4 regions of the uncultured Martelella sp. genome follow, and region 2 is predicted to be linked to each of the others. Evidence: predicted binding sites of a transcription regulator. Region 2 holds the regulator's gene; each other region holds the start of a gene.

Region 1 (7,454 bases), on a different contig from region 2:
GAGGATTATGACGACGCCCTTGCCCGGCTCGACGCGTTCGGCGGCTCTGCGCTGGACGAACTGGTTGCCGAGCTGCTCAAGGCCTGGGCGCTGACCGGCAAGGACGAACCGGACGCGGCGCTGGCCGATATCGACGCGCTCGAGGGTCCGCCGTGGTTCAACCTCTTCAAGAATTACAACGCCGGCGCGATTGCAGCCCTTTCCGGCGACACGGCCAGGGCCCGCACCTATTTCAACGCCGCGCTCGCTGATCGCGAAGGCGGCATGACCGCGCCCGACACCATGCTGAAAACGGTGATCGGCCTTGCCGCAATCGAACAGCAGGCCGGCAATACCCGCAAGGCGCTGGACACCGTATCGGTTGCCGAGACCTACGGCCTCAACAGCGCCGTGCTCGACCCGATCCGTGAGCGGATCGAGGCCGGAGCGCCGGTCGAGGGGTTGCCGCAGTCGACGTCTGCCGGTGCTGCCGGAGTGCTGTTCCAAGTCGCCGCCGCCCTTAATCAGGGCACCTCCGACGATATCGTTTCGCTTTACCTCGCCCTTTCCGACGCCCTTTCGCCCGAAGAGCCGGACGTGCTTTACCTGCGCGGCGTGGTGGCAGCGGCCAATAACAAACCGGAACGGGCGCTGGCCTATTTCTCCCGCATTCCCGAAGACGCGATCCAGTACCGGCTGGCCGAGCTGCAGCAGGGCCTTGCCCTTGCCGAGCTTGAACGGACCGATGAAGCGATCGACATGTTTTACGCGCTGATCGAAGACGCGCCCGATGACCGGCGCGGCTATCTGGCGCTTTCCAGCGTTCTGTCCGCCGAGAAGCGGTTTGCGGAAATGGCCGATGTGCTCGACCGCGCGGCAGACCGGATCGGCGCGGTGGCAGCCCCTGAGGACTGGAGCGTTTTCTACCGGCGCGGCATTGCCTATGAACGGCTGAAGGAATGGGACAAGGCCGAGCCGAATTTCCTGCGCGCGCTTGAGCTTTATCCCAACCAGCCACAGGTTCTGAACTATCTCGGCTATTCCTGGATCGATCAGGGCATGAACCTCGAAAAGGGCCTGGACCTGATCAATCAGGCCGTCGATCAGCGCCCCGATGATGGCTATATCGTCGATTCGCTCGGCTGGGCCTATTACAGGCTCGGTCGCTACGAAGACGCCATGCGCGAGCTGGAGCGGGCCGTGTCGCTGGATACCGGCGACCCCACGATCAACGACCATCTGGGCGATGCCTACTGGCAGATGGGCCGCAAGCTCGAAGCGATCTATCAGTGGAACAAGGCGCTTGCGAGTGAACCGGAAGAGGATATGGTTCCCGCAATCAGGGAAAAGATCGCCCACGGCCTTGTCGCCAACGATGAAAACGCCGCCAATCCGCTGGCCAAGTCGCCCGAGGGAGACGGCGATACCGTCAAGACACCGTGACCACAGCGCCTGCCGGCGATGCGGTCGCGGAATTCGCGGCGGCGAAGATCAATCTTGCGCTTCACGTGACCGGGCAACGCGGCGACGGTTATCACCTGCTTGATTCGCTGGTGACCTTTGCCGATATCGGCGACCGGCTGACCTTCACGCCAAGCGACCGCGACACGTTCACGCTCTCGGGGCGTTTTGCCGACGATCTGCCGTATCATGACGATCCGGAAACCGGCAATCTGGTGCTGAAAGCGCGCAACCGGCTGCGCGCGGCGGCGGCTCAAACGGGCAGCCCCTGCGCGCCGGTTCATATCCATCTTGAGAAAAACCTGCCGGCCGCCTCCGGCATCGGCGGCGGTTCGGCCGATGCCGCTGCGGCGCTCCGCGGGCTTGTCCGCCTCTGGCAGCCCGGCCTTGATGAGAAAAGCATTCACGCGATCGCTCTCTCACTGGGGGCCGATGTGCCGATGTGCCTTGCCTCGCACCCGTTGATTGCCCGGGGCATCGGCGACACCATCCAGCCGGCGACGGGTTTCCCCCGCCTTGATCTCGTACTTGCAAATCCGCTTCAGCCGATTGCAACCCCGGCAGTTTTCAGGGCGCTCGAAAACCGCCACAACCCGCCAATGGCGCTTGGCGATCAGCCCGAAGACCAGCAACGAGACTGGATCGCCCTCGTACGGCAAAGCCGCAACGACCTGCAGCGGCCCGCAAACCGGATTGCGCCGGTCATTGATGCCGTGCTGGACGCATTGTCGTCGTCAGGGGCTTCCCTCTCGCGCATGTCGGGTTCGGGTGCGACATGTTTCGGACTGTTTAGCGACCGTGAAAGCGCGCATGCTGCGGCAGACCGGCTTTCCCATGCCCGGCCCGACTGGTTCGTGACCGCAACCGCCACCGTTGCCGCAGGAGAAGAACACCATGGCTGAACGCCCCTTCATTCCCGTCCGCTTTGCCGTGCTGACCGTTTCCGACAGTCGCACGCTTGCCGATGACCGTTCCGGCGACACGCTTGTGCAACGCATCGAGACCGCCGGCCACGCATGCGCGGACCGCCGGATCGTCGGTGACGACCGCGCCGAAATCGAAAGCGTCGTGCGAGGCTGGTGCCTTGATCCGGCCGTCGATGTGGTGCTGACCACCGGCGGCACGGGCTTTACCGGACGCGATGTCACGCCGGAAGCCATCGAACCGCTGTTCGAAAAGCGCATGGACGGGTTTTCCGCCATCTTCCACCGCATTTCATTCGAAAAGATCGGCACATCAACGGTGCAGTCACGGGCAACTGCGGGGCTCAGCAACCAGACCTTCGTCTTCGTGCTGCCCGGTTCGCCGGGCGCCTGCCGCGATGCATGGGACGGTATTCTGGAAAAACAGTTCGACTACCGCCAGCAACCCTGCAACTTCGTGGAAATCATGCCGCGGCTCGACGAGCACCTCAAACGCGGCTGACGCCGACGGACCGTTTCAGACCCTGACCGAAGCCCAGGCCGGAATGATCTCGCAGGACAGTTTGCGCGTCATCTGCCTGCGGGCAAGCGCCAGAGGGGACTTGCCGCATGCCTGAGCCTTTTCGACGGCCAGCTGGCGCGGCATGAGAACGCCCACTTCAAGCGGGCAGCGACGCTGAAAAAGAACCTGGCGGAGCGGCCGGCGATGCCGGCGCGAGCGCGAAAACCGCGCCGGCCGCGTTTCCAGCGCCATATGTTCGAAGATCGCCTCGACCCAGCCCGAAAGCGGCCGTGCGCCGGGCTCCAGCACGAGGATCCAGTCACCGCGGGCCTGACGCATCACCTCGGCAAGATCCCATGAGCGCAGATAGTGGCATCCGGCGGCATCCGCCACCCGCTCCGTGCCGTCGTCGGAGCCGTGGTCGAGCACAATGACATCGCTGACAAGCCCCTCGACCGCGCCGACAACCAGCGTCGACAGCGTATGGGCGAGTTCCGCCTCGTGATTTGTAGTTTCGATAACGACGCTGAGCATGACCTCCTTATGGCAAAGGAACGGGCCTGTTGCAAAGGAGAACATAAATGTTCTTGCTTTGTTCTAGTTTGTGCGATAAATTCATGATGAAGTGTTGCCGTTGGACCCCGCATTTCGGGGCCGGACACCGCAATGAGCCGATGAGGTCTGATCATGGATGATGCCTTCATTACCGATTTTGCCAGCGCGCCGCCGCCCGAACGCCACTTCGAGCCGGTGGTGCGTGACCGGCGGCGCGGCCGGGCTGCAACCGCCAATCCCGATGGCCGTTTCGAACCGGTCACGCGCGAGCATTTCGATGACGGCTGGGATATCGATGATGAACTGCCGACGCTTGCCACCGAAGTCCAGGTGGAAAAGGTCAAGACCATCATCACCCGCAATACCTCGCCCGACGTGCCGTTCGAGCGTTCGATCAACCCCTATCGCGGCTGCGAACACGGCTGCATCTATTGTTTTGCCCGCCCGACTCACGGTTTCATGGGGCTTTCTGCCGGGCTCGATTTCGAGACGAAGCTGTTTGCCAAGCCGGATGCGCCGCGCCAGCTTGCCCGTGAACTGGCAAAGCCCGGATACAAGGCCAGGACAATCGCCATCGGCACCAATACCGATCCATATCAGCCGGTCGAAAAGACCTGGCGGATCATGCGGCAGACGCTGGAAGTGCTGGCCGAAGCCAATCATCCGGTTTCGATCACCACGAAGTCCGCACTCGTGCTGCGCGACCTCGATATCCTGTCGGCAATGGCAGAGAAACATCTCGTCAAGGTGATGGTTTCCGTGACCACGCTCGACCGCAAGCTTGCGCGCGCAATGGAACCGCGCGCCGCCACGCCGCCGCGCCGGCTTGAAACCATCCGTACACTGAGCGAACACGGCATTCCCGTCGGCATCTCCGTCGCGCCCGTGGTGCCGGCGCTGACCGATCACGAGATCGAACGCATCCTCGACAGCGGCAAGGCCGCCGGCGCGCGCGAAGCAAGCTATATTCTGCTGCGCCTGCCGCTGGAAGTGGCGCCGCTGTTCAAGGACTGGCTTCTGGAACACCACCCCGAACGCTACCGCCATGTGATGAGCCTCATCCGCTCGATGCGCGGCGGCAAGGATTACGACGCCGAGTTCGGCAAGCGCATGAAAGGCAGCGGCCCCTATGCCTGGCAGATCGCGCGGCGTTTCGAGCTTGCCGTCAAGCGGCTCGGCCTTGCACGGCGGGGCGGCGCACTGCGCGAGGATCTGTTCGTGCCGCCGGATGGCGCGGGCACCCAGCTCAACCTGTTCTGATGCGCTCGAACGGCCCTGCCTGCGACCTTCGGCGGGGTGCAGTGCTGTTGTGTTTCCGGCCGGCCGTTCCCTGGGCCGGGGCCGAAGAAGTCTCCTTTGCCGCCGCACCCGGTCGCCCTTCGGGGTCAGACCGGAAGGAGACTTGCGGGAGATCGGCGGGTGGTGTCAAATGACGTCATGTCATTGAACACACCTGCCGATTCTCCTGCCCTTTTCAATCTGCTGCCGGATGGTCCCGATTTTTCGATGGAACAGACCGCCAGGCGGAAAGCCCTCTGGCCGGTTGCCGGTTGCGACGAGGCCGGGCGCGGTCCGCTGGCCGGCCCCGTGGTCGCCGCTGCGGTGATCCTCGACCCCAATCGCATTCCCGAAGGCCTCAATGATTCCAAGAAGCTTTCCGCCAGAAAGCGCGAGAAACTGTTCGAGCTGATCATGGCGGATGCCATCGTCTCTGTCGCCTCCAGCGGCCCGGCGCTGATCGACCGGATCAACATTCTCGCCGCCAGCCTCGACGCCATGCGCCGTGCGGTCTGCAGCCTGCCCGTTGCACCGGCCCTGGTTCTGACGGATGGCCGTGATCGCCCGCCGGGCATCGCCTGCAAGGCCGACCCGGTGATCAAGGGCGACGGCCGGTCGCTGTCCATCGCCGCCGCTTCGATCGTGGCCAAGGTGACGCGAGACCGGATGATGACGCTTGCCGCGACATTCTATCCCGCCTACGGCTTCGATGCCCATGCCGGATATGGAACCGCCCGCCACCTTCGCGCGCTCAGCGAAGCCGGCCCCTGCCCGCTGCATCGCAGGAGCTTCCGGCCGATCAGGGAACTGCAATACGGCGAAGATGACAGCAAACGCGCGACGACCGGGCCGTAAAGGTCTTCGCCAAACGCAAACCGGAGAAAAGGGAAAATATCGGGAAAAATGATGGTCGGAGTGGCAAGATTCGAACTTGCGACCCCCTCGTCCCGAACGAGGTGCGCTACCAGGCTGCGCTACACTCCGTGACCAGCGGCTGCTCTATAAAACAGCATGCGGTATTCGGCAAGCGTCCTGTGAAACTTTTTTGATGGTTTTGTCACGTGGCTGCGTTACCCTCTCCTGGGGTTGTTCGCGCCATGACGTTTTCATCAGCGCAGCAAAAGCAGGATCGGGCTGTTAAAGCTGGTATTGCTTGTCTAGAATATGAACGGAACCACAGGATGCGTAGTGCGTTGGTCATATGGCCTAGTATTTTACGGCTCATGATTGACGGCGGAAACGCTCTGTTGCGTGGTCCTTTTCAGAATAAGCTGCGTTACGACGGAGCTTTTGCATTTTTTGAAAGTTCGCCGGCGGTTTTATTGGGCCGGTACATTGCGTAGAAAAAAGGATAGATCGTATCAATGAGTGTAAAATTCGGCACCAGCGGATTGCGCGGCCTCTCGGTAGACCTTCTCGGTGAACCCTCCTCTCTCTACTCTGCGGCATTCTGCCGCCATCTGGAGGACACCGGACAGGCCGAAAAGGGCGCTCCGATACTGGTCGGACAGGATTTTCGCGACTCAAGCCCGGCCATTGCCGCAAGCTGCATGGGGGCCATCGCCGCATCGGGCTTCACACCAATAGACTGCGGCGCGCTGCCGACACCGGCGCTCGCCTTTTTCGGGCAGAAAAAGAACGCCGCCTCGATCATGATCACCGGATCGCACATCCCCGCAGACCGTAACGGCATCAAGTTTTATCGCGCCGACGGCGAAATCACCAAGGATGACGAACAGGCGATTTCCGCCTGGGCGGAAAAACTGAAAGGCACGGTCGACACCGGAAACGCCGAAGGTGAAGACATGTCCAGCGAGGCGCAGGCCCTGTTTACCGCGCGCTGCACTTCGATCCTGCCGGAGGATGCCCTTGCCGGCATGAAGATCGGCATCTATCAGCATTCGACCGTCGCCCGGGACCTGTTCATCGCCGTTCTGGAGCATTATGGCGCGGATGTCGTCCCGCTCGGCTTTTCCGAGACCTTCATTCCGGTCGATACCGAAGCCGTTTCCGACGAGACCGTCGACCTCCTGAAGGGCTGGGCGAAGGAACACGGCCTCGACGCGCTGATCTCGGCCGATGGCGATGCCGACCGCCCGCTTGTTGCCGACGAGACCGGAACGCCGCTGCGCGGCGACCTGGTTGGCCTGATGACGGCGAATTTCCTCAAGGCAAAGGTGGTCGTCACGCCCGTGACCTCCAATTCCGGCATCGAGAAGAACGGCGATTTCGAAGTCGTGCGCACCCGCGTCGGATCGCCCTTCGTCATCGCCGGCATGATGGACGCGCTGAAGTCCGGCAAGGATGGAGTCATGGGCTTCGAGGCCAATGGCGGCCTTCTGACGGCATCGCCCTTCCGCCCGGCCGACGACACGATTGCCCCGCTGCCGACCCGCGACTGCTTCCTGCCGATCCTGTCGGCGCTTTATCTTGCCGCCAAGGACAGGCGGCCGATGTCGGAACTGGCAAAAGCCTACAGCCTGCCGGTGGCCGATGCCGACCGTATCAAGGATTTTTCGCAGGAACGCAGCGGCGCCCTGATGGCCTATCTGCGCGAACGCGACGAAAACCTCTCCGCCTTCCTCGAGCCGGTCGGAACGGTTGCCCACAGAAGCGATATCGACGGTCTGCGGGTAACGCTTGAAGACGGCCGCATCATCCATTTTCGCCCGTCCGGCAACGCGCCGGAAATGCGCTGCTATGTCGAGGCGAAAGATGCTGACGCAGCAAGCAGGCTTCTCAGGCAGGGCCTTTCC
Region 2 (7,454 bases):
TGCATGCAGGATGAAGATGCGGTCGAGCGCGCGCGACAGGATCGGGTTGACCTTGTATTCCTCGCACGGCGTGGCAAAGCACATATGCAGGAAATTGGCCGCATAACCGAGATCGTTGCGCGGATACACGAAGGGTTCGCCGACATGGTACTTATAAGCCATTGCCGCGATCGTCGGGATCTTGGCGATCATGCGGACGCTGGCGATCTCGCGCTTGTAGGGATCGGAGATGTCGATCGAGTCGTGGTAGAAGGCCGACATGGCGCCGACAGCGCCACAGATGATGGCCATCGGGTGAGCATCACGGCGGAAACCGGTGAAAAGCCGTGTCATCTGCTCGTGAATCATCGTGTGATGGGTGACGCGGAAGTCGAAATCCTTCTTCTGCGTTGCCGTCGGCAGTTCACCGAACAGCAGCAGGTAGCAGATTTCGAGGAAGTCGGCATTTTCGGCCAGCTGGTCGATCGGATAACCGCGGTGCAGCAGAATACCGTTGTCGCCATCGATGTAGGTAATTGCCGATTTGCACGATGCCGTCGAGGTGAAGCCGGGATCGTATGTGAACATGCCTGACTGTTTGTACAGGCTGTTGATGTCGAGCACTTTTGGACCGAAGGTGCCTGCTTCGACGTTCAGTTCCAGTTCCTGTCCGTCCAAGGTGAGTTTGCCAGTTTCCGTCATGCTATCCTCCAAATCTTCCAGCGCGGGACGCGTGATAAACACGATCAAAGGTACCAACTAGGTATAGGATCGATGCGCCGCTGCCAAGCCGCTGAATGGTTCATGTTGCGGTGCGGGTGATGATTTATAATTTGCGTTTAGCAAGTTTTTTGAGCTTCTGAAAAGGAAATTTTTCCGCAAGCTGCGTTCTGCAACGTTGCTTTTTGCTCCAGGTAACCACACGATACCTTAGGTTGTGGCGGGGCGGTTTTGATGGGAGAGGGCGAGAAACAGGTTACGGAACGTCCAAAGCGGCACGGGGGCGGCGCCGTTCGTGGCCGCTTGCGCAGATGGCGAACGAAAGCCGCTTCCGGCAGCGATACGGTCTGGAATCCGCCAACTTCTGCGGGGCAGCCGGAGGGCAGGGACGTCGGCACGCTTTTTTCCGAAGAACTTGCCTATGGACGCAGCTTTCTGTTTGCGCCGTTTGTGATGGCTCTGGGGGCCGCGTGGTGGTTTTTTCGGCCCGCAGCGCCGTTTTCGTGGGGGCTGTGGCTCTATTGGGCGGTCGCCCTTGTTGCCGCCGTTTCGTTGCGCAATGCCGGTCCGGTGAAACGGCTGGGCGCCGGTCTGGTTGCGCTCTTTCTCAGCGGCGCATTTCTGGCGCAGCTTGAGACGGGCCGGCTTGCCACGGTGATGCTCGACTCACCGGTGACAACCCACGTTACCGGCGTGGTGGACGCGCGAGAGCCGACCGAAAATGGCTGGCGTTATGTGGTGCGCGTCATCGCCACCGACGATCCGGTGATCCACCGTCCACCTGAGCGTGTCACCCTTGTTGCCCGCGGCAAATCGCCGCCGGTCGATATCGGCGGTGCTTTCACCGGCCTTGCCCGGCTTTCACCGCCCTCCGGACCGGCGCTGCCGGGCCTCGTCGATTTCGGATTTCTTTCCTATTTCGACGGGATCGGCGCGGTGGGGTTCTTCTATGGCGCGCCGGAAGCGCTTGCCGGTGATCTTCACGCGCCTGGAAAAAGCCACCTTCAGTCCATCGGCCTGTTCATGCGCCACAGGGTCGAAAGCCTGCGCGACACGATTGCCGGGCGCATTCGCGCTGTCCTGCCAGACGAATCGGGGGCTTTCGCGAATGCGATCATCACCGGGCAGCGTCGCGCCATGAATGATGACACGCTGGACGCGTTGCGCAATGCCGGCCTTGCCCATGTCATTGCCATTTCGGGGCTGCACATGGCGCTCGCCGCCGGTATCTTCTTTTCAAGCCTGCGTCTTTTCCTGTCGTTTTCTCCAAAGGCGGCAGAAGCGATTGCCACCAAGAAGCTCGCTGCTGTGGCCGCGATCGGGGCTGCCGGGTTCTATCTTGCGATTTCGGGCATGCAGGTCTCGGCGCAGCGCGCTTTCATCATGCTGGCGATCATGCTGCTTGCCGCCGTCGCCGACCGTCCGGCCATCAGCATGCGCAATGTCGCTCTTGCGGGGCTCGTCATCCTCGTCGTTTCGCCGTCGGAAGCAGTCGGCCCCGGCATGCAGATGTCGTTTGCCGCAACACTGGCGCTTATTGCGGGCTACAGCTTCTGGCAGCGTCGCGAATATGCTCGCCCGGCGTCGATGCCGGTCGGCACAGTGGTCCGCATCGTCATGCTGGGGGCTTTCGGTATTCTGTTGACCGCACTTATCGGCGGGCTTTCGACAGCGCCGATTGCCATGGCGCATTTTCAGCGGATTGCCGGCTACGGTCTGCTTGGCAATCTGCTCGCCATGCCGATTGTCACCTTTCTGGTGATGCCCTCCGGGCTGCTGGCCATGCTGGCCATGCCGCTCAATCTGCACGGCCCCTTTCTTTTGGCCATGGGCTGGGGGCTCGACCGGGTGATTGCCATTGCGGAATGGGTCAATGGTCTTGGCGGCGCGCTCGATACCGGTGCGATGCCCCGCGGATTTCTGCTGCTTTTCCTTGTCGGGTTCATGCTGCTGGTTCTGCTGCGCACCCGCCTCAGGCTTGTCGGACTGGTGCCGATGGCAATTGCCTTTGCCTTGCCCGCCTTTTCTCAAGGCGACCGGTCGCCGCTTCTGCTTGTCTCCGAAGACGGCGCGCTGGTTGCGATTGTCACCGGTGATACGGCCGCGCTCAGCAAGCGCCGTCCGCCTTCCTTCATCTTCGATCAGTGGCAGAGCGCACTTGCCATCAACGCCACACGACCGCCGAGCGAAACCGAAAACAACGCTGCGATACTGAAAGACACGGACCGGTTCGACCGCCTGGATGCTGGACAAATCACCAATGCAAGCACCGCCCTTGCCGAGGATATAAAGGCCGCGCGGACGCAATCCGGTGTATTCATTTGTGAAAAGGGCGAATGGTGTGTGGCATCGCTTCCCGGAAGCGGTCTGACCGTAGCACAGATATTCCGGCCCGCGCTCGTAGGCCCTGCCTGCGATCACGCCGACATCATCATCAGCGTCTACCGGCCCGGTTTTCAGACATGCCGTTCGCCTGGTTTTCTCATCACACCAGCACTGCGCCGCCAAAACGGCACCTTGCAGTTTACCGTCCAAGATACCGATGGTTCAAAATCAAGAAACGGAAACACCACGTCCTCAGAGCCTAACCCGACCGGTTCCTGTGTGAGAACCCACGTTTCCGTCACGCCTGCCATCACGGCAGTAAAGCGTCAGTGGAACCAACACCGCCTCTATAGTTGGCGTTCCGATTCGTATGCTGATCCTGTCAGCCTGCCGAAAACCCTCGATTTCTTCAGTGGTAGCGGCGGATCAGGCCGACAAGCTTGCCCTGAACCTTGACCTGATCGGCCGCGAATATCCGGGTTTCATAGGCCGGGTTGGCGGCTTCCAGTGCAATCGATGCGCCCTTGCGGCGGAAACGTTTCAGCGTTGCTTCCTCGTCATTCACCAGCGCCACGACAATATCGCCCGGGGCGGCTGTGTTGATATTGCGGATGACCACCGTGTCACCGTCGAATATCCCGGCTTCGATCATCGAATCGCCCTTAACTTCCAGCGCATAATGTTCGCCGGTTCCCAGCATTTCGGCCGGAACGGCAATTGCGTGGGTGTTTTCCTGTATGGCCGAGATCGGAACGCCGGCTGCAATCCGCCCCATGACGGGGATATCGGTCGAGCCGCTGTCATTTCCGGCAGCCGGTGTCTTGCTTTCGGCAGGCGTCTTGCCGAGGCTGCCTTCAATCACGCTCGGTGAAAAGCCGCGGCGTGGCGGCTGAGAACCAAGGCTTTCCGGCATGCGCAGAATTTCAAGCGCGCGCGCCCTGTTGGGAAGCCGGCGAATGAAACCCCGTTCCTCCAGCGCCGTGATCAACCGGTGAATGCCCGATTTGGACGCCAGATCCAGGGCTTCCTTCATTTCATCGAAAGACGGGGGAATGCCTGTCTCCTTCATCCGTTCATGGATGAAATACAGCAGTTCCTGTTGTTTACGAGTCAGCATTTGCAGCCCCTTGCCTTCGAAACAAATACAGAACGTTTATATCTGTTCTATCTGTGTTCCGCAAGCTGGAAATAGCAGAGCGGCCTCGATTGCGGTCAATGGAGGCATGAAGGCGGGTGCAAAGGGGTGCGTTAGAAAGTGTTGTTTCAATTTCGAAAGGAGAAAAATTCTCGGCAAACAATGGTGAGCGCGCAGGGGTTCGAACCCTGGACCTACTGATTAAAAGTCAGTTGCTCTACCAGCTGAGCTACGCGCTCCCGAGGCCGGCGCCTGTTGAAGGGCCGGCGGAAAGTGGGCGGAACATAGAAAGGGTCTTGCAGAAGGTCAACCCGGAAATTCGGCTCCGAGGCGACAATTTGATGTTGGGGGCGATGCGCGGAAAGGTGATTGGAATTCAACGCCGCTGTGGTTTAAGGAACCGGCAGTTTACGGTCCGCCGTTCAGGCGGTTATCTGCTGGTGCCGGACGCGCTTTCGCCAACGGCCGAGTGACAAGAGGATTTCAGGTGTCGATCGGTGATATTTCCCTGTTGACGGCGCTTCTTGCCGGTGCGCTTTCGTTTCTCTCACCCTGCGTTTTGCCGCTGGTGCCGCCTTATCTTTGCTACATGGCGGGCATTTCGATCGATCAGTTCAGGGGGGACACGACCGTCCGGCCGGCGCGGGTGTTGTTGCCGGCGCTGTTCTTTACGCTCGGCTTTGCGACGATTTTCGTGGCGCTCGGGGCAGGGGCCTCGTCCATCGGTCAGCTTTTGCGTCAATATATCGATATTCTGGCCAAGGTCGGCGGCGTGATCATCATCATCATGGGGCTGAACTTTCTTGGTGTGCTGAAAATCCCCTTCCTGTCGCGCGAGGCGCGGTTTCATGGCGGCGGCAAGCCGGCGAGCATGTCCGGCGCCTATGTGATGGGGCTGGCCTTTGCTTTCGGCTGGACGCCCTGCATCGGGCCGGTTCTGGGGGCCATTCTCGCTGTCGCAGCCACACGCGATACGGTTTCCAACGGGGCGGTGCTGCTGGCGATCTATTCGCTCGGCCTTGCCGTGCCGTTCTGGATTGCGGCGCTTTTTTCCGGCGCCTTCATGCGCTTCCTGTCGCGGTTCCGCAAACATCTTGGCACGATTGAAAAAATCATGGGCGTGCTGCTGATTCTCACCGGCCTTGCCTTTCTTTTCGGCTTCATTGCCGATATGGCGATCTGGTTCCAGCAGACCTTCCCCGTTCTGTCGCAGATCGGCTAGGGCCTGCGAACCCCGGGTTTTGCGCCATGTCAGATATTCTAGGGCTTCTCTTTCCGTTCTTCGGGTTGATTGCCGTCGGCTTCATCGCCGCCAGGCTCATCCGGCAGCCGGAATCCGGTCTTGTCTGGCTCAATGTATTCATCGTCTATGCCGCATTGCCGGCCTTGTTCTTCAAGCTGGTTTCGAACACGCCTTTCGACCAGCTGACCCGGCTTGATTTCATCTCTGTCGATCTGCTGGCGACCTATGCCGTGTTTTCGCTGCTGTTTGCCGCCGGCTATTTCTGGAAACGCAACGGCGTGCGCGAGAGCACGATCCAGGCCTTTGCGGGCGCTTACGGCAATATCGGCTATATGGGGCCGGGTCTTGCCATTCTGGCGCTTGGCGAGGCGGCAGCCGTTCCCGTCGCCTTGATCGTTTGCTTTGAAAATGCGCTGCATTTCATCGTCGCACCGTCGATAATGGCGGTGGCGGATGGCGGGGCGGTGCGCAAGGCATCACTTGCCCGCCAGGTGCTGACAAAGGCGCTGCTGCACCCCTTCATCATTGCAACCGCTCTGGGGTTTGCCGTTGCCGCGAGCGGTGTTCAGCCGCCCGATGCGTTCAACCGGCTGGTGGACTATCTGGCACAGGCTGCCGCGCCATGCGCGCTTTTTGCCATGGGGGTGACGCTTGCTCTGCGCCCGGTAAAGCGCGTGCCGGTAGAGATCGGCTACATCGTTCCTGCCAAGCTTATCTTACATCCGGTGCTGGTCTATGCCTTCATGATGCTGCATGGCGGCTTCGATCCGGTCTGGGTGGAAGCCGCCGTGCTTCTTGCAGCCTTGCCGACGGCCACCAATGTCTTCGTGATCGCCCAGCAATACGGCATCTGGTACGAGCGGGCCTCCGCGACGATTCTGATCACCACAATCTGTTCGGCGGTAACGCTGGCCGGTCTTCTGCTTCTGATCGACGCTACCGCCCTGCCGCTATAGGCAAGGGCTAAAACAGGCTTCAGCCGGCGAACAGCTCCTTGATCCCCCTGAGGGGCTGAACGCCTTCGCGCATGGCAAACTGGCGCAGCGGCGGCACGGCCGACAGCATGTAGAGGCCGGCGGAGCGGGCAAGCTGCGCGGGAATGAAATCGGCAAGCAGAGAGCGGTTCAGAAGATCGACGCTGGCCGTTCTGCTCCAGACATCGGACTTGCGCAGAAAATCATAGCGTTCGCCGGTTCTGGCGGAAATCTTCGCGCCGTCGATGCCGTCCAGCATGCGGGCAAGGCGCATGATGTCGCGCAGCGAAAGGTTAAGCCCCTGTGCGCCAATCGGCGGAAAGGCGTGGGCCGCCTCGCCGACAAGAACCGTACGACCCTTGCCGAAACGGTTCGCAACCATGGAGGAAAGCGGCCATTTCTGCACCGGTCCCTCAATGGTGACTGCGCCCAGAAGCGACTGCATCCGTTCCTCGATCGCCGCCGCGATCTCGCCTTCCGGCCGCGCCGCCATGTCTTCGGCAGCCGGCGTATCCATAACCCAGACCAGGCTGGAGCGGTTCTTTGCCGGCAGCGGCACCTGCGTGAACGGACCGCCACGGGTGTGAAATTCCGTCGAGATATCGTCATGGGTAAGTGCGTGGCTGAAATTCAACACGACAGCCGATTGCTTGTAGGACCATTGGCGCACGCCGATCCCGGCATTTTCACGCACTTTCGAACGCCGGCCGTCGGAGCCGACGATAAGTTCGGCGGAAAACGTCTCGCCGCCGGCAAGCGTCACCGCAACGCCATTCTTGTCGACGGTAAAATCGTCGGCAATGGTCTCGAAACGGGTAATGTTCGGCTCACTCGCAATCGCTTCGTTCAACTTGCCGACAAGAACGGTGTTGGGAATGTTGTAGCCGAAGGCTTCGAGATCGATTTCGGCAGAGCGGAAACTGACCGTCGGCGCGCGCACCAGCCGTCCCGTGCCGTCAATGATGCGCATGGTCTTCAGCGGCGCGGCTTCCGGCCGCACGGACTGCCACAGGCCAAGCCGGGCAAGCAGTGCGATGGAATGGTCCATCAGCGCCGTTGTGCGATGATCGCCGCCGCT
Region 3 (7,454 bases), on a different contig from region 2:
CATCAGGCTTTCATCGAGTTTGCGAATGCGGGTTTCAAGCCGTGTGGCATGGTCTGCCAGATCGCGGAAACCCGGCGGCAGTTCCCGCCAGGCCGAAAGGCCCTCTTCATCTCCGCCGCCGCCCAGACGCAGCTTGTTGCGCTCCTGGATCACCTGTTCGCGGCTCATTTCGCCGGAATTCAGCGATCGCTGCAGCAGCAGCCACGATGCCAGTTGCATCAGGCGGGTGGTGAGCCGGATCGACTCCGCCGAGTAAAGCGCGGCCGCTCTGGCGCTGAGCAGTTTCGAGGCAGCCCGGCCGGGGCCGTCCAGATAGGCGGCTGTCTCCTCGACAAGCGTCATGCCTTCGGCATAAAGGGCATCGAACTGCGGTGAGTTGGCGGCCCGTCCCGCAAAACTGATCGGATGTGCCCCGGTACTGGTCATTTGCATACTCTTGCTACGCCGATTGCCGCGATACGCTTGGTGCGGCAAGTCTTCAACAACGTTGACAACAAATATACCTGTAACGCATTTCCGCAACCCGTTTCTTAACGAAGGGTTAATACCCACTGCCGAATGCCGGGTTGTGCAAAAAAAAGAGCCGCAAAGAGCGGCCCATAAGTCAAAGGGTGATGATCGGAATAAAGACAGAGATCCCGACTCCGCCAAGCGGATAACCTATAACAACTTGGAAAGGTTAATATCGCGTTAAAGGCCGGCTGCAGCGGGGCAGACTATTTCTTCTTGAAGAAACTTTCGGCCTTTTCGCGCTCGCTGCCCTTCCTGCCGATGGCAGCCTCGAGGCGTTCGATCTCGCGACGCAGCTCCTCGACGAAACCGTTCAGCGCCTCGACCGAATGCTCTTCCAGATCGGCGCCAATGATGTACTGGTTCCTTGCCGGTTTCTTGTCGTCGCTGTCGTCATCAAGCGGCATGATCTTCGCTCCTTTCTTCTTCGTCGTAAACAGGCGTTTCGCGGTTCGGGTTCTTCAGCGCAACCCCCTCGGTGGTGGAAACCGGCGTTGCCGCATCCGGCATGGCCGTGAAGGCCTCACGGTCGGTGACGGGGACGGCAGCGCGAATGCGGGAGCGGACGATGGCATAGGCAAGGATCAGGACATGCGCTGTGGCGGTAACGATGAACAGCGCATAGGGGCCGAAGTTCGACATCACTGGGCCGCCGACGGTCGGGCCGATGATGGTGCCGATGCCGAACAGGAACAGAAGGCCGCTTGCAATCTTGACGTAATCTTCCGGCCGGGCGAAGTCGTTCGCATGCGAGGCGGTGATCGGGTAAAGCACGTTGGCCGTGGCGCCGTAGGTGGCGATCAGGACGATCAGTGTGGTGCTGCCGGGCTTGAAGATGACGACGGTGATCGCCGCCGCTGCCGCGATTGCCGCAAGGCCCGCGATCACATAGCGCCGGTCCATCCGGTCGGAAAGCCGGCCGACGGGCACCTGGGCAAGCGCGCCGGCCAGAATGGCGCCGGTTACCAGAAAGGCGACCTGATTGTCGGGAAGCCCGGCGCGGGCGGCAAAGACGGCCACCAGCGTGCCGAAGGCACCATTGGCAATGCCGGTCAGCAGCACTCCGAAAAAGGCAACAGGCGAGTTGCGGTAAAGCAGTTTGAGGTCGATCCGGACGGCCTGGAGCGGGCGCGGGGAGGCCGCATTCGACACCGTCGTCGGCAGCATGGCGATGCAGTAGACGATGCCGGCAACCATGAACAGGATCGGCGTATTGGGATTGCCGAAGCCGACGGCCAGCTGTCCGCCGACGACGCCGAAAAGCGTGATGCCGGTGTAGAAGGTGAAGACCGTGCCGCGGCTTGAATTGTCGACGCGCTCATTGAGCCAGCTCTCGATGATCATCTGGGTGCCCGCCATCGCAAAGCCGGTTGCCGCACGCAGCGCGATCCAGCCGAACTGGTTGACGAATACACCGGTGATCAGTGCCACCATGCAGATGAGGGCGATAAAGCCGGAAAAGGCGCGCACATGCCCGATCCGCATGATCAGCTTCGGCGCCAGCAGACAGCCAAGCACGAAGCCCGATGCCCATGACGTGCCGATAAAGCCGAGCGCTGTATCGCTGTAACCTTCCGCCGTACCGCGCAATGGCAGGAGAAGACTGTGGAGACCGTTACCGAAAAAAAGAAAAAGTGTGCCGAGAAGCAGCGCAAAAACAGGGAAAAGATTACGTTTCATCAAGTCGCCCGGATAAATGAAAGACATAAAAAAGGTGAAGGTTCAACGCGGCTACGTCTGCACTTGTTCCCGGATATTACCACCACCGATCCGGAATGCACTGAGGAATTCGATCCGATGCGGGTGACGCACTGGTTTTCGCACGCTATGACAAGGGGCGATTGACAACAAGCCGCCCAAGGTCGGGCGGGCAGGGACATCCATGGCCAAGCTGATATCGTTTCTTCTCATCGCCGCCATGGCGGTTCAGATCATCAAACCGCTGGGGCTTCCGGGGCTGAAGAAGCGGATGGACTTCTGGAAGATCGCGCCCTTTGCGCTTGCGATGATGGTGCTCGTGCTGATGATCCGCCCGTCCTGAGATTGAAAGAAAAAGGCGGCCACGCGGGCCGCCTCAGACTGCTGACAAAGCTCGTCCCAGTTTCTTTCGTCATACCGGCCTTGAGCCGGTATCCAGGGCCGATTGTTATGCGCTTTCAGAAAGAGTCTTTGCGCGCAAGGACTTGCGCTTACTAGATTCCGGCTCAAGGCCGGAATGACGGCGGGGGGATAGGCAAAGCCGCGACTGCTTACAGGGGTTGTCAACAAACTGAGGCGGCCCGAAGGCCGCCTCGTTGATGCATCGTCTCTGTAAAGCCGTTACTTCTTCAGAATATCGACGCCCGGAAGGACCTTGCCTTCCATCCATTCCAGGAATGCGCCACCGGCGGTGGAGACATAGCTGAATTTGTCCTTCACGCCGGCATGGTTGAGTGCCGAGACCGTATCGCCGCCGCCGGCGACCGAGGTGAGCTTGCCGGCCCTGGTCTGTTCGGCGGCAAATTTTGCGGCCGAGACCGTGGCGGCGTCGAAAGGCTCGATCTCGAACGCGCCGAGCGGGCCGTTCCAGACCAGCGTTTCGGCCTTGCCGATCCATTCATTGACGGCCTTGACCGATTCCGGTCCGACATCGAGCATCATCGCATCGGCCGGAATGGCGTCAATCGCGACCGTCTCGTTTGCAGCATTGGCCTTGAATTCACGGGCAACAACGCCGTCGACCGGCAGAACAATGGCGCAACCGGTCTTTTCGGCCTTTGCCATGATGGTGCGCGCCGTATCGGCCAGATCATGCTCGCAGAGCGACTTGCCGACATCGATGCCCTTGGCGGCAACGAAGGTGTTGGCCATGCCGCCGCCGATCACCAGCGCATCGACCTTGTCGATCAGGTTTTCCAGCAGGTCGATCTTGGTCGAGACCTTGGCCCCGCCGACGATGGCGACAACCGGGCGCTTGGGATCGCCGAGGCCCTTCTCCAGAGCTTCAAGTTCGGCCTGCATGGTGCGGCCGGCATAGGCGGGCATGTGGTGGCCGAGGCCCTCGGTCGAGGCATGGGCGCGGTGAGCGGCAGAAAATGCGTCATTGACGTAGATGTCGCCGTTCTTGGCCAGTTCAGCCACGAAATCGGGATCGTTCTTCTCCTCGCCCTTGTGGAACCGGGTGTTTTCCAGCAGCAGGATATCGCCGTCCTGCATGGCGGCGATGGCGGCTTCCGCGTCCGGGCCGACGCAATCGTCTGCGAATTTTATAGCGTGATCCAGCACGCTTTCGACAGCCGGAACGATCAGCTTCAGCGACATGTCGGCAACGACCTGGCCCTTCGGACGGCCGAAATGGGCCATCAGGATGACCTTCGCGCCCTTGTTCGAAAGTTCGAGGATGGTCGGGGCAACCCGTTCGATGCGGGTCGTGTCGGTGACCTTGCCTTCGCTGACAGGCACGTTCAGGTCGACACGGACCAGAACGCGCTTGCCGGTCAGGTCGGAAAGGTCGTCGAGTGTTTTGAAGGCAGGCATGGATGTCTTCCTCTTTCGGTTGGAAGTGCCGGGAGGCCGGCGCTTCTGGATTGGCTTGCCGGCAGCGGGCTTTTCGAGGCCCCGGCGTGCCGGTCTTGTTATCGGGTGCGGAGCGCACCGCCAAAAACATCTTGGGCGCAATGATTTCTATTCAAAAACAGGGCAAGCGGCAATGACAGAGGTCAGAAAAGCACGTCGGCGTGAATGGTCTTTACGAGGATTGCCGCTCTAGCGCCTGAACTTGAGAAAAAGCCGGGCAATGCGTGCCCGGATTGCGCGGAAAACAAGCGGTGTATTGTCGTCTTCCGGTTCGCGCCAGACGCCGATGGACATGACATTATGCGCCTCGTCGGCCTCGCGCACGATCAGCGAGAGCGGCCCCAGATGCAGCCTGTCGGCGATATGTGGCTTGCCGCCCAGACGTTCCTTGATAAAATCGGCAATCCGCGTTTCCTCTGATCCCGCAGGAATGGCAACGGTCGGTTCGATGGCGCGCAATTCGCCAAGCGGCCGGTCCGGCATCAGCACTTCCGTGCCCAGCAGCGATTCCTCGCTGCTGCCGTCGATCGTATCGGGATCTGCGAAAAGCCGGTCCAGCAGATAGGACATGCCCGGCACCACGAAGAGGTAGAGATAGTCTCCCGCCTTCAGATCGCCGGCATAGAAATAGCGCATCGACAATCCGTCGCGAACCACGAGCGAGGGGATGGCCCAGCGCGGAATGAGCGCGCCTTCGAGGACCGGAGCACCTTCGGCCAGACGGTAAACCAGAAGCTCGTGCTTGGCGTTGCCGGGCAGGTCGACCTCCACCGTTTCCAGCGCGCCGCTTGCCCTGGGCCGCACCAGATCCAGAAACCGGGCGACCGGCGCCAGCATCCAGCCCTGCAGGATAAGCGAGACCAGCACCATGACGAAGACGATGTTGAAGAACAGTCCGGCATTCTCCAGCCCGTAGATTGCCGGCAGAATGGCCAGCAGGATCGAGGCGGCACCGCGCAGGCCGATCCAGGCGATGAAATTCGTTTCGCGCGGGCGGTAATCGAAAAGGAACAGACAAAGCCAGACGGCGACAGGCCGGGCGACGAATACCAGAAACAGCGCCAGCGCCAGTGCCGGCAGAAAGATTTCGGGGAATCTGTGCGGGGTGGCCAGAAGGCCGAGCAGCAGGAACATGATGATCTGGGCAAGCCAGGTCATACCTTCCTGGAACCGCCTGATGGCCCCTGAAAAACGTACCCGCCTGTTGCCCGCGATTAGGCCGGCAATGTAGACGGCCATGAACCCGCTTCCGCCCGCAGCCCCCGTCGCCGAAAACACCAGAAGGGCAACCGTGAGCACGAGGATCGGCGCAAGCCCCCGGTTCAGCCCGAAGGAGTTTGCGATCAGGATCGTCAACATGCCGCCTCCCAGGCCGAACAGCAGACCGAACCCGATTTCGCGCAGGAAATGGAGCACCATGTCCAGCGTTTCCTCCGCCCCCGACCCCTGAACGGAGAGCATGGAGACCAGCGTCATGGTGAGGAAGATCGCCATCGGATCATTGATGCCGGATTCGACTTCAAGCGTCGAACTGACCTTGTCGACGACGTGAATGCCGCCGATCCGCATCAGGAAGAACACGGCGGCCGCATCCGTGGAGGCGACGATTGCGCCGAGCAGAAAACCTTCAAGCAGGGAGAAGTCGAGAATGACCGCCGCCGCCACGGCCACAAGCGCTGCCGTGATGAGAACACCCGCTGTGGCAAGAAGCACAGCCGGCGCCGCGATACGTCTGAATGTCTTGAACGCGGTGCCGAAACCGCTGTCGAACAGGATGACCGCAAGCGCCAGGGAGCCGACATAGAAGGTCAGTGCGTCATTGCTGAATTCGATGCCGAAGCCATCGGTGCCGGCCAGCAGGCCGACGCCCAGAAACAGCAACAGCAAAGGTGCCCCGAAACGAAACGCCAGAGCGCTCGAAAGCGCGGCGAGCAGGACGAGTGCGGAGAAGATCATCACCGCGAGGTAAAAAGTCGTCAATCGTCTTCCCTTCCATCCGGCGGTATTGGTCCCACCGGCCCCGCACCCGTTCTAATTCTTTGATTTTCTGGGCTAGGTAGTGCGTGGGCACAGCCATTTAAAGTCTCCACTATTGGAAGGCTGTGTGTCCGTACACGCATGGCTGCATGAGAATGTTTTTGTTTTGTTCACTTTTCTCTGGAAGGCTGGCAACAAGGCGGATAGGGTAATTGCATGGAAAAGACGATTCGTATTCTCGGTATTGATCCGGGCCTCAGGCGCACCGGCTGGGGCGTGATCGAGACGCTCGGCAATTCTCTGAAGTTCATCGCCTCAGGCACGGTTACCACGGATGGCCAGATGGATCTTGCCTCGCGTCTCAGGCAGCTGCATGACGGGCTTACGGAGGTCGTGCATGGCTACACACCGGATGAATCGGCCGTCGAGCAGACCTTCGTGAACAAGGATGCGGTGGCCACGCTGAAGCTTGGCCAGGCGCGCGGCATTGCGCTTCTTGTGCCCTCGCTTGCCGGTCTTCATGTTTCCGAATACGCACCGAATGCGGTGAAAAAGGCGGTCATCGGCGTCGGCCACGGCGACAAGGAACAGATCCACATGATGCTGAAGGTGCTGATGCCGAAGGTTCAGTTCAAGGGCAGCGATGCGGCCGATGCGCTGGCGATCGCCATCTGTCATGCGCATAATCGTGGTGCAAACCGGATGATGAAGGCGGCTCTGGCCGGATAAGGAACACTGCATGATCGGCAAGTTGAAGGGCGTGATTGACGAGATCGGCGACGACCATGTGCTCGTCGATGTCCATGGCGTCTGTTATGTGGCGTTCTGTTCGGCGCGCACGCTTTCGCGCATCGGCACGCCCGGCGAGGCGGTGACACTGGTGATCGAAACCTTCGTGCGCGAGGACCAGCTGAAGCTTTACGGTTTCATCAGTGCGGAAGAGCGCGGCTGGTTCAACCTGCTGCAAAGCGTGCAGGGGGTCGGGGCCCGTGTGGCGCTTGCCATCCTGTCAACGCTGTCGGCAGGCGAGATTGCCAACGCGGTGGCGCTTGGCGACAAGACGGCGGTTTCGCGCGCGCCGGGCGTCGGGCCGAAGGTCGCCACCCGGATCGTCACGGAGCTGAAGAACAAGGTTCCTGCCGGGCTTTCGATGGGCGACAGCGAAGGCGTCGCCTTCCGTCAGGAGGTCGGCGAGGGGGCGGCGCCCGCTGCCGTTTCCGATGCGATTTCGGCATTGTCCAATCTCGGCTATTCACGCGATCAAGCCGCCGGCGCGGTCTCCGCCGCGCTGAAAAATGCAGGCGAGGGCGCCGACAGCGCCGTCCTTATCCGTCTGGGCCTGAAAGAATTGGCGAGTTGATCCTTTCGTGGTATAGTTCCCTTACTTTTTTAGTCTTGTAAGGAGATCAGGC
Region 4 (7,454 bases), on a different contig from region 2:
CATTCCTGCTTCCACTTGATCACGCCATTGCCGCCCCAGGAGAAACCGGCGCGGCCGATGCCGACACCGTAGCGCATGGCGGTGCCGTCTTCCCCGACAAGGTAGAGGAACCTGTTCGGCGTATCGACAACCACTGTTCCGGGCGCTTCGCCGGTCGGATCGGGAACGCGCTGGCGGTAATACATCGGGTCGATCTGCTGCCACGGCACGGCCGGAATCATGTAGCCGTTGTCTTCCAGCGGACCATACATGTCGGTGAGTTCGGCCACGGTGTAGGGCGATCCCTCAACACGGGGAGACCGCGGTACGGAAGGTTGATCGGGATACTGACTGACGCAGCCGGCCAGAAGAGTGGTGGTCGAAACGGCGCCGAGAAGGAAGGTTCGGCGCGACATCGTTTTGTCAACGAGCATTCAAGCCTCTTGTTCTGTAGAATAATCCATTCATCAACGGCTTTTAGCCGAGCGAGTTCCAGCTTGATAGCGTCGCCCGGTCACAATCGCGATACCACATCGTTTGGCCTGACAAGTGTGACCGAAAACACGCAGTTTCACGACGCTTTCCGGCAATCACGCGCTATTCCACAGCGCAGCCGGTATCCTTGCCGAGATTGCAGATGGCCTTGAGAGCCTGAGTCCTTGAAGGGCTCCAGTCTTCGGGATTGGAAACGGCAACCCAGGCATCGATATAGTCGCGTGCTAGGTAATTGTGCCCGAAACCGCCCGGCAGCGCCTTGGAAAGCGCCATGTCGAGGGCCAGCTGGAACTGGGTCACGACCGGCACGAAACGCAGGTCTGGCGAGACGTCGGGGGCAGGCGGTTCCTTCATCCATTCCGGTTGGCGGAAGCCGGAATCAGGCTCGAAAAATACAATCGGATCAGAGGCATACTGAAGAAAATTGATTCTGATTCGACCCCATTCGCCGCCGCTTTGCGCCGGTTTGCGGAACTGCGAGGAAAAACGTACGACCTCGCCATCCTGGATGACCGGCAGAACATAGGGCGTTCCCGCATTGCGCGCGGCCACCGTCTGCCGCCACAGATATGACGGGAAGGGCGGTCCGGCCCACACGGCGCCGGCAATCGGCTTGTCCAGCATCTGGAACACGTTGAACGCATGCATCGACGACCATGCGCCCAGGCTGATGCCATGCATATAGAGTTCCGGCCGGCTGTCTTCGGGCAGGGTGCGCCAGTAGCGATAGACCTCTTCCATGGTCGCGCTCGCCTGTTCCAGCCCGGTATCCGTTTCGAAAATCAGCGCCAGCGGCGACTGGAGGAAGGAATACTGCACGGCCACGGTCGCGACATCGCCGTTCTGCATGAATTCCAGCGTATCGTGGGCGCCGGGATCGAGCCAGCCTGTGCCCGTGGGGCTTGCGATCAGCAGGATCTTGCGGTCGAAGGCGTTCAGGCGCTTCAGTTCTTCCAAGGCGACTCTTGCCCGTTCCTTCGGGTCGTCGTCCTGTGAACGGCCGACATAGACGCGGATCGGGCGTTCGGCGGGGGCGCCGCTGAAGGTTTCGATCGCAGCGGCCGACGGCGCGCTGGTCACGAAATTGCGTCCCGGCTGGCCCATCGCCTCCCAGTCGACCAGCGATCCCGGGCCGCCGGCGATAAAGCTATCTGTCGGCGCAGGCGGGGCGGTTTCAAACAGGTCCTGCGCCGTCTCGTAGGTTTCGTCGAGGAATTCGATGGCCGAGGGCAGCATCCAGTCGCGCGAGGCGACGAAGACGACCAGAAGCACGATGACCAGGCCAAGCAGATTGGCAACACGCGGGGGGATGACGCGATAGAGGCGGCGCCTGAGGGCGTCGAAGGCAGACTGGAACAGCGCGCCGATCAGGAACAGCACGCAAAACAGCGCAAGCCCGGTTGCCAGAACGGCAATGACGCCGCCGCCTTCGAGCAGATCCATATCGACGCGGACACGCACGGAATTCTGCCATTCCATGGATTTCGACAGGCAGAAAACGAGCAGAACAAGGGCAGCACCCAGACAGATTGCCCGCGCGATGGTGCTCCACTTTCCGGACGGTTCGGGGATCTGCAGGCCGCGCCAGAGCGACAGCAGAAACCGCCCGATCATGTATCCGAGCGCCATGACCAGACCGGCGAGTGCGCCCTGCAGCACGGGACCGCGCGGGATCAGCGAGGGCGTCAGCGAGGCTGCGAATAAAACGAGGCCGAGCGAGAGCGCAAAAACGCTGATGCTGTACCACCGGCTGCCGGCATGCCCTTGATGTTCCATACTGTTCGTGTCGTCTCTCAAATTAACCATCTAATTTATTGAATTATATTTTCAATTCTGCGTTTGAACGCATCCTGATCGGCCGAGGCGGCGGCGAGGATATCCTCGACTGCGAAGAAATCCATCGTGTTGAAACGACCGACATCCGGGGCAATGAAGAGATCGGGCCGCGCGCATTTGACCTTTTCGGCGACAATGGAACTCTGGGTGATGCTGAACGCGCCGGCCCAGGTCTCGAATGAGCCGGGAATTTCGCCGGTGTCCTTGGCATCGGTACCGGTCACATCGATCGCGACCGTGAAATAGTGCGCCTTGTCCAGAAGATCGAACGGGGTCGGGTTGACGAAACCGCCATCGATCAGCACGCGGCCATCGCGCCGCACCGGCGTGAGCAGCACGGGCAGGCAGGAGGATGCCGAGATCGCCGACAGAAGCGGTCCCTCGCGCATCACATATTCATTCTGGCGATAGAAATCGGTTGCGACGATGGTCAGCGGAATTTCGAGACCTGAAAAATCCTGCGCCATGCCCTCGGGAAAAAGTGCTGCAAACAGCACCTCCGGTTCCACGACGGCGGGCCGGAAAATGTTGATCAGCGAACTCCAGGTGTCGCCTGTATCGATCAGCAGCCGTTTCAGCAGCGACTGTTTTCGCGTGAAGAGATCGACGATGAATTCACGGATTTCCCGCCCGCTCATACCGTCGCAGTAGAGCGCGCCGAGGATCGATCCCATGGAGGTGCCGGCGACTTCCCTGGGCCGCACGCCGAGGTCATCCAGACTTTCCAGATAGGGGATATGGGCAAAGGCCTTGGCTGCACCGCCGCCCAGCGCCAGCGCAAGGCCGTCCCTGTTTTGCAGGGTTTCAGCAGGTGTATCGGCCATGGAGGGCTCCTCGGACGAGCGCGTTTGCGCGTGCGCACTACCGGCGAGCAGGCCGGCACCTGCTGCAAGCAGGAAGTTTCGACGTTGAACCATGACACCGTTCCGCTTGAAGGAGTGAAGGGACTATAATTGGCCGGGTGCGGGCAGGCAAGCAAAGGCGCCGACGCGCAGCAATTAGCGTTAATCCTGTGCATGAAGCTTAGCGCTGAGCGTATGAATGTCTTTGCTTAACTTTATGAAATTTATGTGAAAAATTATTTCTGGGTGTCGTAGGTGAAAACGCGGCTTACGAAAATACCCCGCCGGAAATGTCCGGTGGGGCATTGTTTTGAAGGCCAGCGAATACGGCGGGCGTCGCGGTGATCTAGATATCCAGATTCTCCGCGAAAGCTGCGTTTTCCTGAATGAAGCGGAAACGGGCGTCGGCTTTGGTGCCCATCAGGTCGTCGACGGCCACCTTCGTGCCTTCGAAATCGACCGCGTCGATATCGACCCTCAGCAGCATGCGCTTTTTCGGATCCATCGTGGTTTCCTTCAGCTGCGCCGGCAGCATTTCGCCAAGACCCTTGAAGCGGCTGATCTCGACCTTGCCCCGTCCGGTGAAGATCGTCTCCATCAGCTCGGCCCGGTGGGCGTCGTCGCGGGCATAGGCCGTCTTGCCGCCCTGGGTGATCTTGTAGAGCGGCGGCACGGCGAGGAAAAGATGTCCCTGGCGGATCAGCTCCGGCATCTCCTTGTAGAAGAAGGTGATCAGCAGCGAGGCGATATGGGCGCCGTCGACGTCGGCATCGGTCATGATGATGATGCGTTCGTAGCGCAGGTCTTCCTCACGGTATTTCGTCCGCGTGCCGCAGCCGAGCGCCTGGATCATGTCGGCAAGCAGTTGGTTGGAGGTGAACTTGTCACGGCCCGCGCTTGCCACGTTGAGGATCTTGCCGCGCAGCGGAAGGATCGCCTGATTGGTACGGTTGCGCGCCTGCTTGGCCGAGCCGCCGGCCGAGTCGCCCTCCACCAGAAACAGTTCTGCTCCGCCAGCCGTGTTCTGCGAGCAGTCGGCAAGCTTGCCGGGCAGGCGCAGTTTCTTGACGGCGGATTTGCGGTTGACCTCGCGCTCCTTGCGCCGGCGCAGCCGTTCCTCGGAGCGTTCGACCACCCAGTCGAGCAGTTTTTCCGCTTCCATCGGATTGGCGGAAAGATAGAGATCGAAGGGGTCGCGCAGCGCGTTTTCAACGATGCGCTGGGCCTCGACGGTGGCCAGCCGGTCCTTGGTCTGGCCGACGAATTCCGGCTCGCGGATGAACACCGACAGCATGCCGATGGCCGAGATCATCACGTCGTCGGTGGTGATCTGGGCGCCGCGCTTGTTGCCGATCATCTCGGCATAATTCTTCAGGCCGCGCATCAGCGCCTGGCGCAGTCCGGCTTCATGCGTGCCGCCTTCAGGGGTCGGCACGGTGTTGCAGTAGGAGTGGACGTTCGGGTCGCCGCCATACCAGGACACCGCCCATTCCACCGCGCCATGACCGCCGGTCTTTTCCGTCTTGCCGGCAAAGATTTCGCGGGTGACGGTGAAATCCTTGCCGATGGTTGCCGCCAGATAGTCCTTCAGCCCGCCGGGGAAGTGGAACACCGCCTTGTCCGGTACATCCTCATTGCCCTCGACCAGCGCGGGATCGCAGGACCAGCGGATTTCAACGCCGCCGAACAGATAGGCCTTGGAGCGGGCCATGCGCATGACGCGGGCCGGATCGAATTTTGCACGGGGGCCGAAGATGTCCGCGTCGGGATGGAAGCGCACACGGGTGCCGCGCCGGTTCTGGATCGGGCCGAGATCCTGCAGTTCGCCCTGCGGCACGCCGCGCGAAAAGGTCAGCCGGTAAAGACGGCGCTCGCGGGCAACCTCGACCTCCATCAGATCGGAAAGCGCATTGACCACGGAGACGCCGACGCCATGCAGGCCGCCGGAGGTCTCGTAGGCCTTGCCGTCGAACTTGCCGCCGGCATGCAGCTTGGTCATGATCACTTCAAGGGTCGATTTGCCCGGCACCTGCGGATGGTTTTCCACCGGAATGCCGCGGCCGTTATCGGTCACCGTCAGCCTGCCTTCGGCATCGAGATGCACCTCGATGAAATCCGCATGGCCGGCCACGGCCTCGTCCATCGAGTTGTCGATGACTTCGGCAAACAGGTGATGCAGTGCCTTTTCGTCGGTCCCGCCGATATACATGCCGGGACGCATGCGCACCGGCTCGAGACCTTCCAGCACGCGGATCGATGACGCACCGTAGTCACCGTCCGCCGACGGCGCGGCGGCTGCCGCACTGGGCGCGGCCGCCTTGCGGGCCGCGCGGCGCGGCGCGGTGTCGTCGGCTGCCTTTTTGCTATTGCCTGAAAGGTCGGCGAAGAGGTCTTTGCTGTTATCCATAAGGTCCGGCAGAGTGTTCGGGTTGAATGGTTACGCGCCTTATAGGCGAATCAGTGCTCTATTTTCGCAAAGAATGGGCCATTAGGCGATGCTGTGCCAAATTGTCGCATTCTGCCTGTGGATGAGTTTCATTTGCGTGAAGAACCGGCCGTCAAAAAGGGACTGGCGGGGCAGGCAGGATTCGATCTAATACGGTTTCAAACCGATGAGTTGGTGATTATTCGCGGAATTTCCACCAGCCGTGTTCCGGCCGTTTGTTCTGGAACAAGTTGGAAACTTCCGGGCCGGCGCATGAGGAGAGCCGGCATGACGGCATTTGCGCCACGGCCCCGAATGGGAAAGAAAGGGTGCAGGTGTTCGCTCGGCCGTGCCTGATATTGAGATTAAGGGAGAAAAGAACAGATGACATCCGACATCCGACCGCTGGTCGCCGGGAACTGGAAGATGAATGGGACCCGGGCCTCGCTCGATCAGATCCGGGCCATTGCCCATGGTGTCAGCGGCCCGTTGTCGAAGAAGCTGGATGCCCTGATCTGCCCGCCTTCGACACTGCTCTACGTGGCCACCACGCTGACGGTTGATACCAAGCTGATGATCGGCGCGCAGGACTGCCACCAGAAGGCGCGCACCGGCGCGCATACGGGCGATATTTCCGCCCAGATGATCCGGGACTGCTTTGCCACCCACGTCATTGTCGGCCATTCCGAGCGGCGCAAGGAGCACAAGGAAAATAACAAGGTCGTTTCCACCAAGGCGCGCGCGGCCTATGACCAGGGACTGACGGCGATTGTCTGCATCGGCGAAACCCGTTCCGAGCATGCAAACGGACGCACCATGGAGGTGCTGCATCGCCAGCTTTTCGAAAGCATGCCGGATGATGCCACAGGTGACAACACCATCATTGCCTATGAGCCCATATGGGCGATTGGCACCGGGCAGACGCCGGGCGCCGATCAGGTTGCAGACGTGCATGCGGCGATGCGGCGGGACCTGGTCGAACGCTTCGGCGAGGCCGGTGAACGCTTCCGCCTGCTTTATGGCGGGTCGGTGAAGCCGGGCAATGCCAAGGAATTGATGAGTGTGCCGCATGTGAACGGCGCGCTGATCGGCGGCGCCAGCCTAAAGGCGGCCGATTTCCTTTCCATCTACCATGCCTTTGAGGATATCCTTTGAGGCATGGATTCGCGTCCTGCATTGTGAAAACGGTATAAGGCATTCAATTTAAACGTTTTTGTCTGCCTCTTGAGACCGTTTCAAAATTGCGGTTTCGGCCGTGCCACCTTGGCCGTGTCCGGCTGGCGCCGCTGTGAAATGCCGGGTCTGACGGGCGCAATCGCAGGTTTTGGGCCGACCGGCGCTTCGGCGAATGCCGGTGACGGTGAACCATAGAGGCCGCGGGATTGGCCGGCGGCTACAAAAAGGGGTTGGATTGACTGCGCGCCTCATGTAGAGAAGCGCCAGATATTCTTGGATTGCCCCGTTTGCGGCCTGCGAGCGGGGACGGATTGGACATTCATGCAGACGGTACTGATCGTAATTCACCTGATAATCGTCATTGCGCTTGCCGGTGTGATCCTCATTCAGAGGTCGGAAGGCGGCGGACTTGGCATCGGCGGCGGCTCCGGCTTTATGACGGCGCGCGGCACGGCCAATGCACTGACGCGCACGACCGCCATCCTTGCGACGCTGTTTTTCGTCACCTCGCTCGGTCTCGGCATTCTGGCGCGCTACCAGGGCAATCCGTCGGACATTCTTGACCGGATCGAGCAGAACGCTGAAAGCGACGGGCAGGGCATCCTGAACCAGCTTGGCGGTTCGATCTCCACGGAGACGGCACCCGCGACCAATGACGCCGGTGTTCCCACGGGCGCCGACAGCGCGGCTCCGGCGGCCGG

The links. Region 2 encodes LexA, which represses DNA repair genes until DNA is damaged. Its sites were predicted from a motif close to TGTTCNNNNTGTGTTCNG; they were not measured.
Region 1: ACHZCU_RS05370 (PA0069 family radical SAM protein) is a predicted target of LexA. The motif match lies at 3,448-3,465, and genes of this name have one in related genera.
Region 3: ruvC (crossover junction endodeoxyribonuclease RuvC) is a predicted target of LexA. The motif match lies at 6,199-6,216, and genes of this name have one in related genera.
Region 4: parE (DNA topoisomerase IV subunit B) is a predicted target of LexA. The motif match lies at 5,820-5,837, and genes of this name have one in related genera.

What each region holds. Positions count from the first base shown of each region.
Region 1 covers NZ_CAXXFM010000001.1:1,113,566-1,121,019, forward strand. The annotation lists gene ACHZCU_RS05350 (tetratricopeptide repeat protein) at 1-1,422, shown strand, start outside; gene ACHZCU_RS05355 (4-(cytidine 5'-diphospho)-2-C-methyl-D-erythritol kinase) at 1,419-2,342, shown strand; gene moaB (molybdenum cofactor biosynthesis protein B) at 2,335-2,865, shown strand; gene ACHZCU_RS05365 (glycosyltransferase) at 2,881-3,399, opposite strand; gene ACHZCU_RS05370 (PA0069 family radical SAM protein) at 3,547-4,680, shown strand; gene ACHZCU_RS05375 (ribonuclease HII) at 4,858-5,553, shown strand; tRNA gene ACHZCU_RS05380 (tRNA-Pro) at 5,606-5,682, opposite strand; gene ACHZCU_RS05385 (phosphomannomutase) at 6,063-7,454, shown strand, end outside.
Region 2 covers NZ_CAXXFM010000002.1:231,271-238,724, forward strand. The annotation lists gene gltA (citrate synthase) at 1-681, opposite strand, end outside; gene ACHZCU_RS18395 (ComEC/Rec2 family competence protein) at 1,003-3,480, shown strand; gene lexA (transcriptional repressor LexA) at 3,434-4,141, opposite strand; tRNA gene ACHZCU_RS18405 (tRNA-Lys) at 4,323-4,398, opposite strand; gene ACHZCU_RS18410 (cytochrome c biogenesis CcdA family protein) at 4,647-5,381, shown strand; gene ACHZCU_RS18415 (AEC family transporter) at 5,408-6,358, shown strand; gene ACHZCU_RS18420 (UbiH/UbiF family hydroxylase) at 6,378-7,454, opposite strand, start outside.
Region 3 covers NZ_CAXXFM010000001.1:3,361,541-3,368,994, forward strand. The annotation lists gene ACHZCU_RS15630 (DUF1465 family protein) at 1-426, opposite strand, end outside; gene ACHZCU_RS15635 (DUF1192 domain-containing protein) at 717-917, opposite strand; gene ACHZCU_RS15640 (MFS transporter) at 907-2,190, opposite strand; gene ACHZCU_RS15645 (hypothetical protein) at 2,393-2,551, shown strand; gene ACHZCU_RS15650 (phosphoglycerate kinase) at 2,830-4,026, opposite strand; gene ACHZCU_RS15655 (potassium/proton antiporter) at 4,255-6,045, opposite strand; gene ruvC (crossover junction endodeoxyribonuclease RuvC) at 6,259-6,771, shown strand; gene ruvA (Holliday junction branch migration protein RuvA) at 6,782-7,402, shown strand.
Region 4 covers NZ_CAXXFM010000003.1:384,756-392,209, reverse strand. The annotation lists gene ACHZCU_RS21005 (L,D-transpeptidase) at 1-413, opposite strand, end outside; gene ACHZCU_RS21000 (alpha/beta-hydrolase family protein) at 577-2,250, opposite strand; gene ACHZCU_RS20995 (patatin-like phospholipase family protein) at 2,286-3,134, opposite strand; gene parE (DNA topoisomerase IV subunit B) at 3,499-5,559, opposite strand; gene tpiA (triose-phosphate isomerase) at 5,962-6,732, shown strand; gene secG (preprotein translocase subunit SecG) at 7,075-7,454, shown strand, end outside.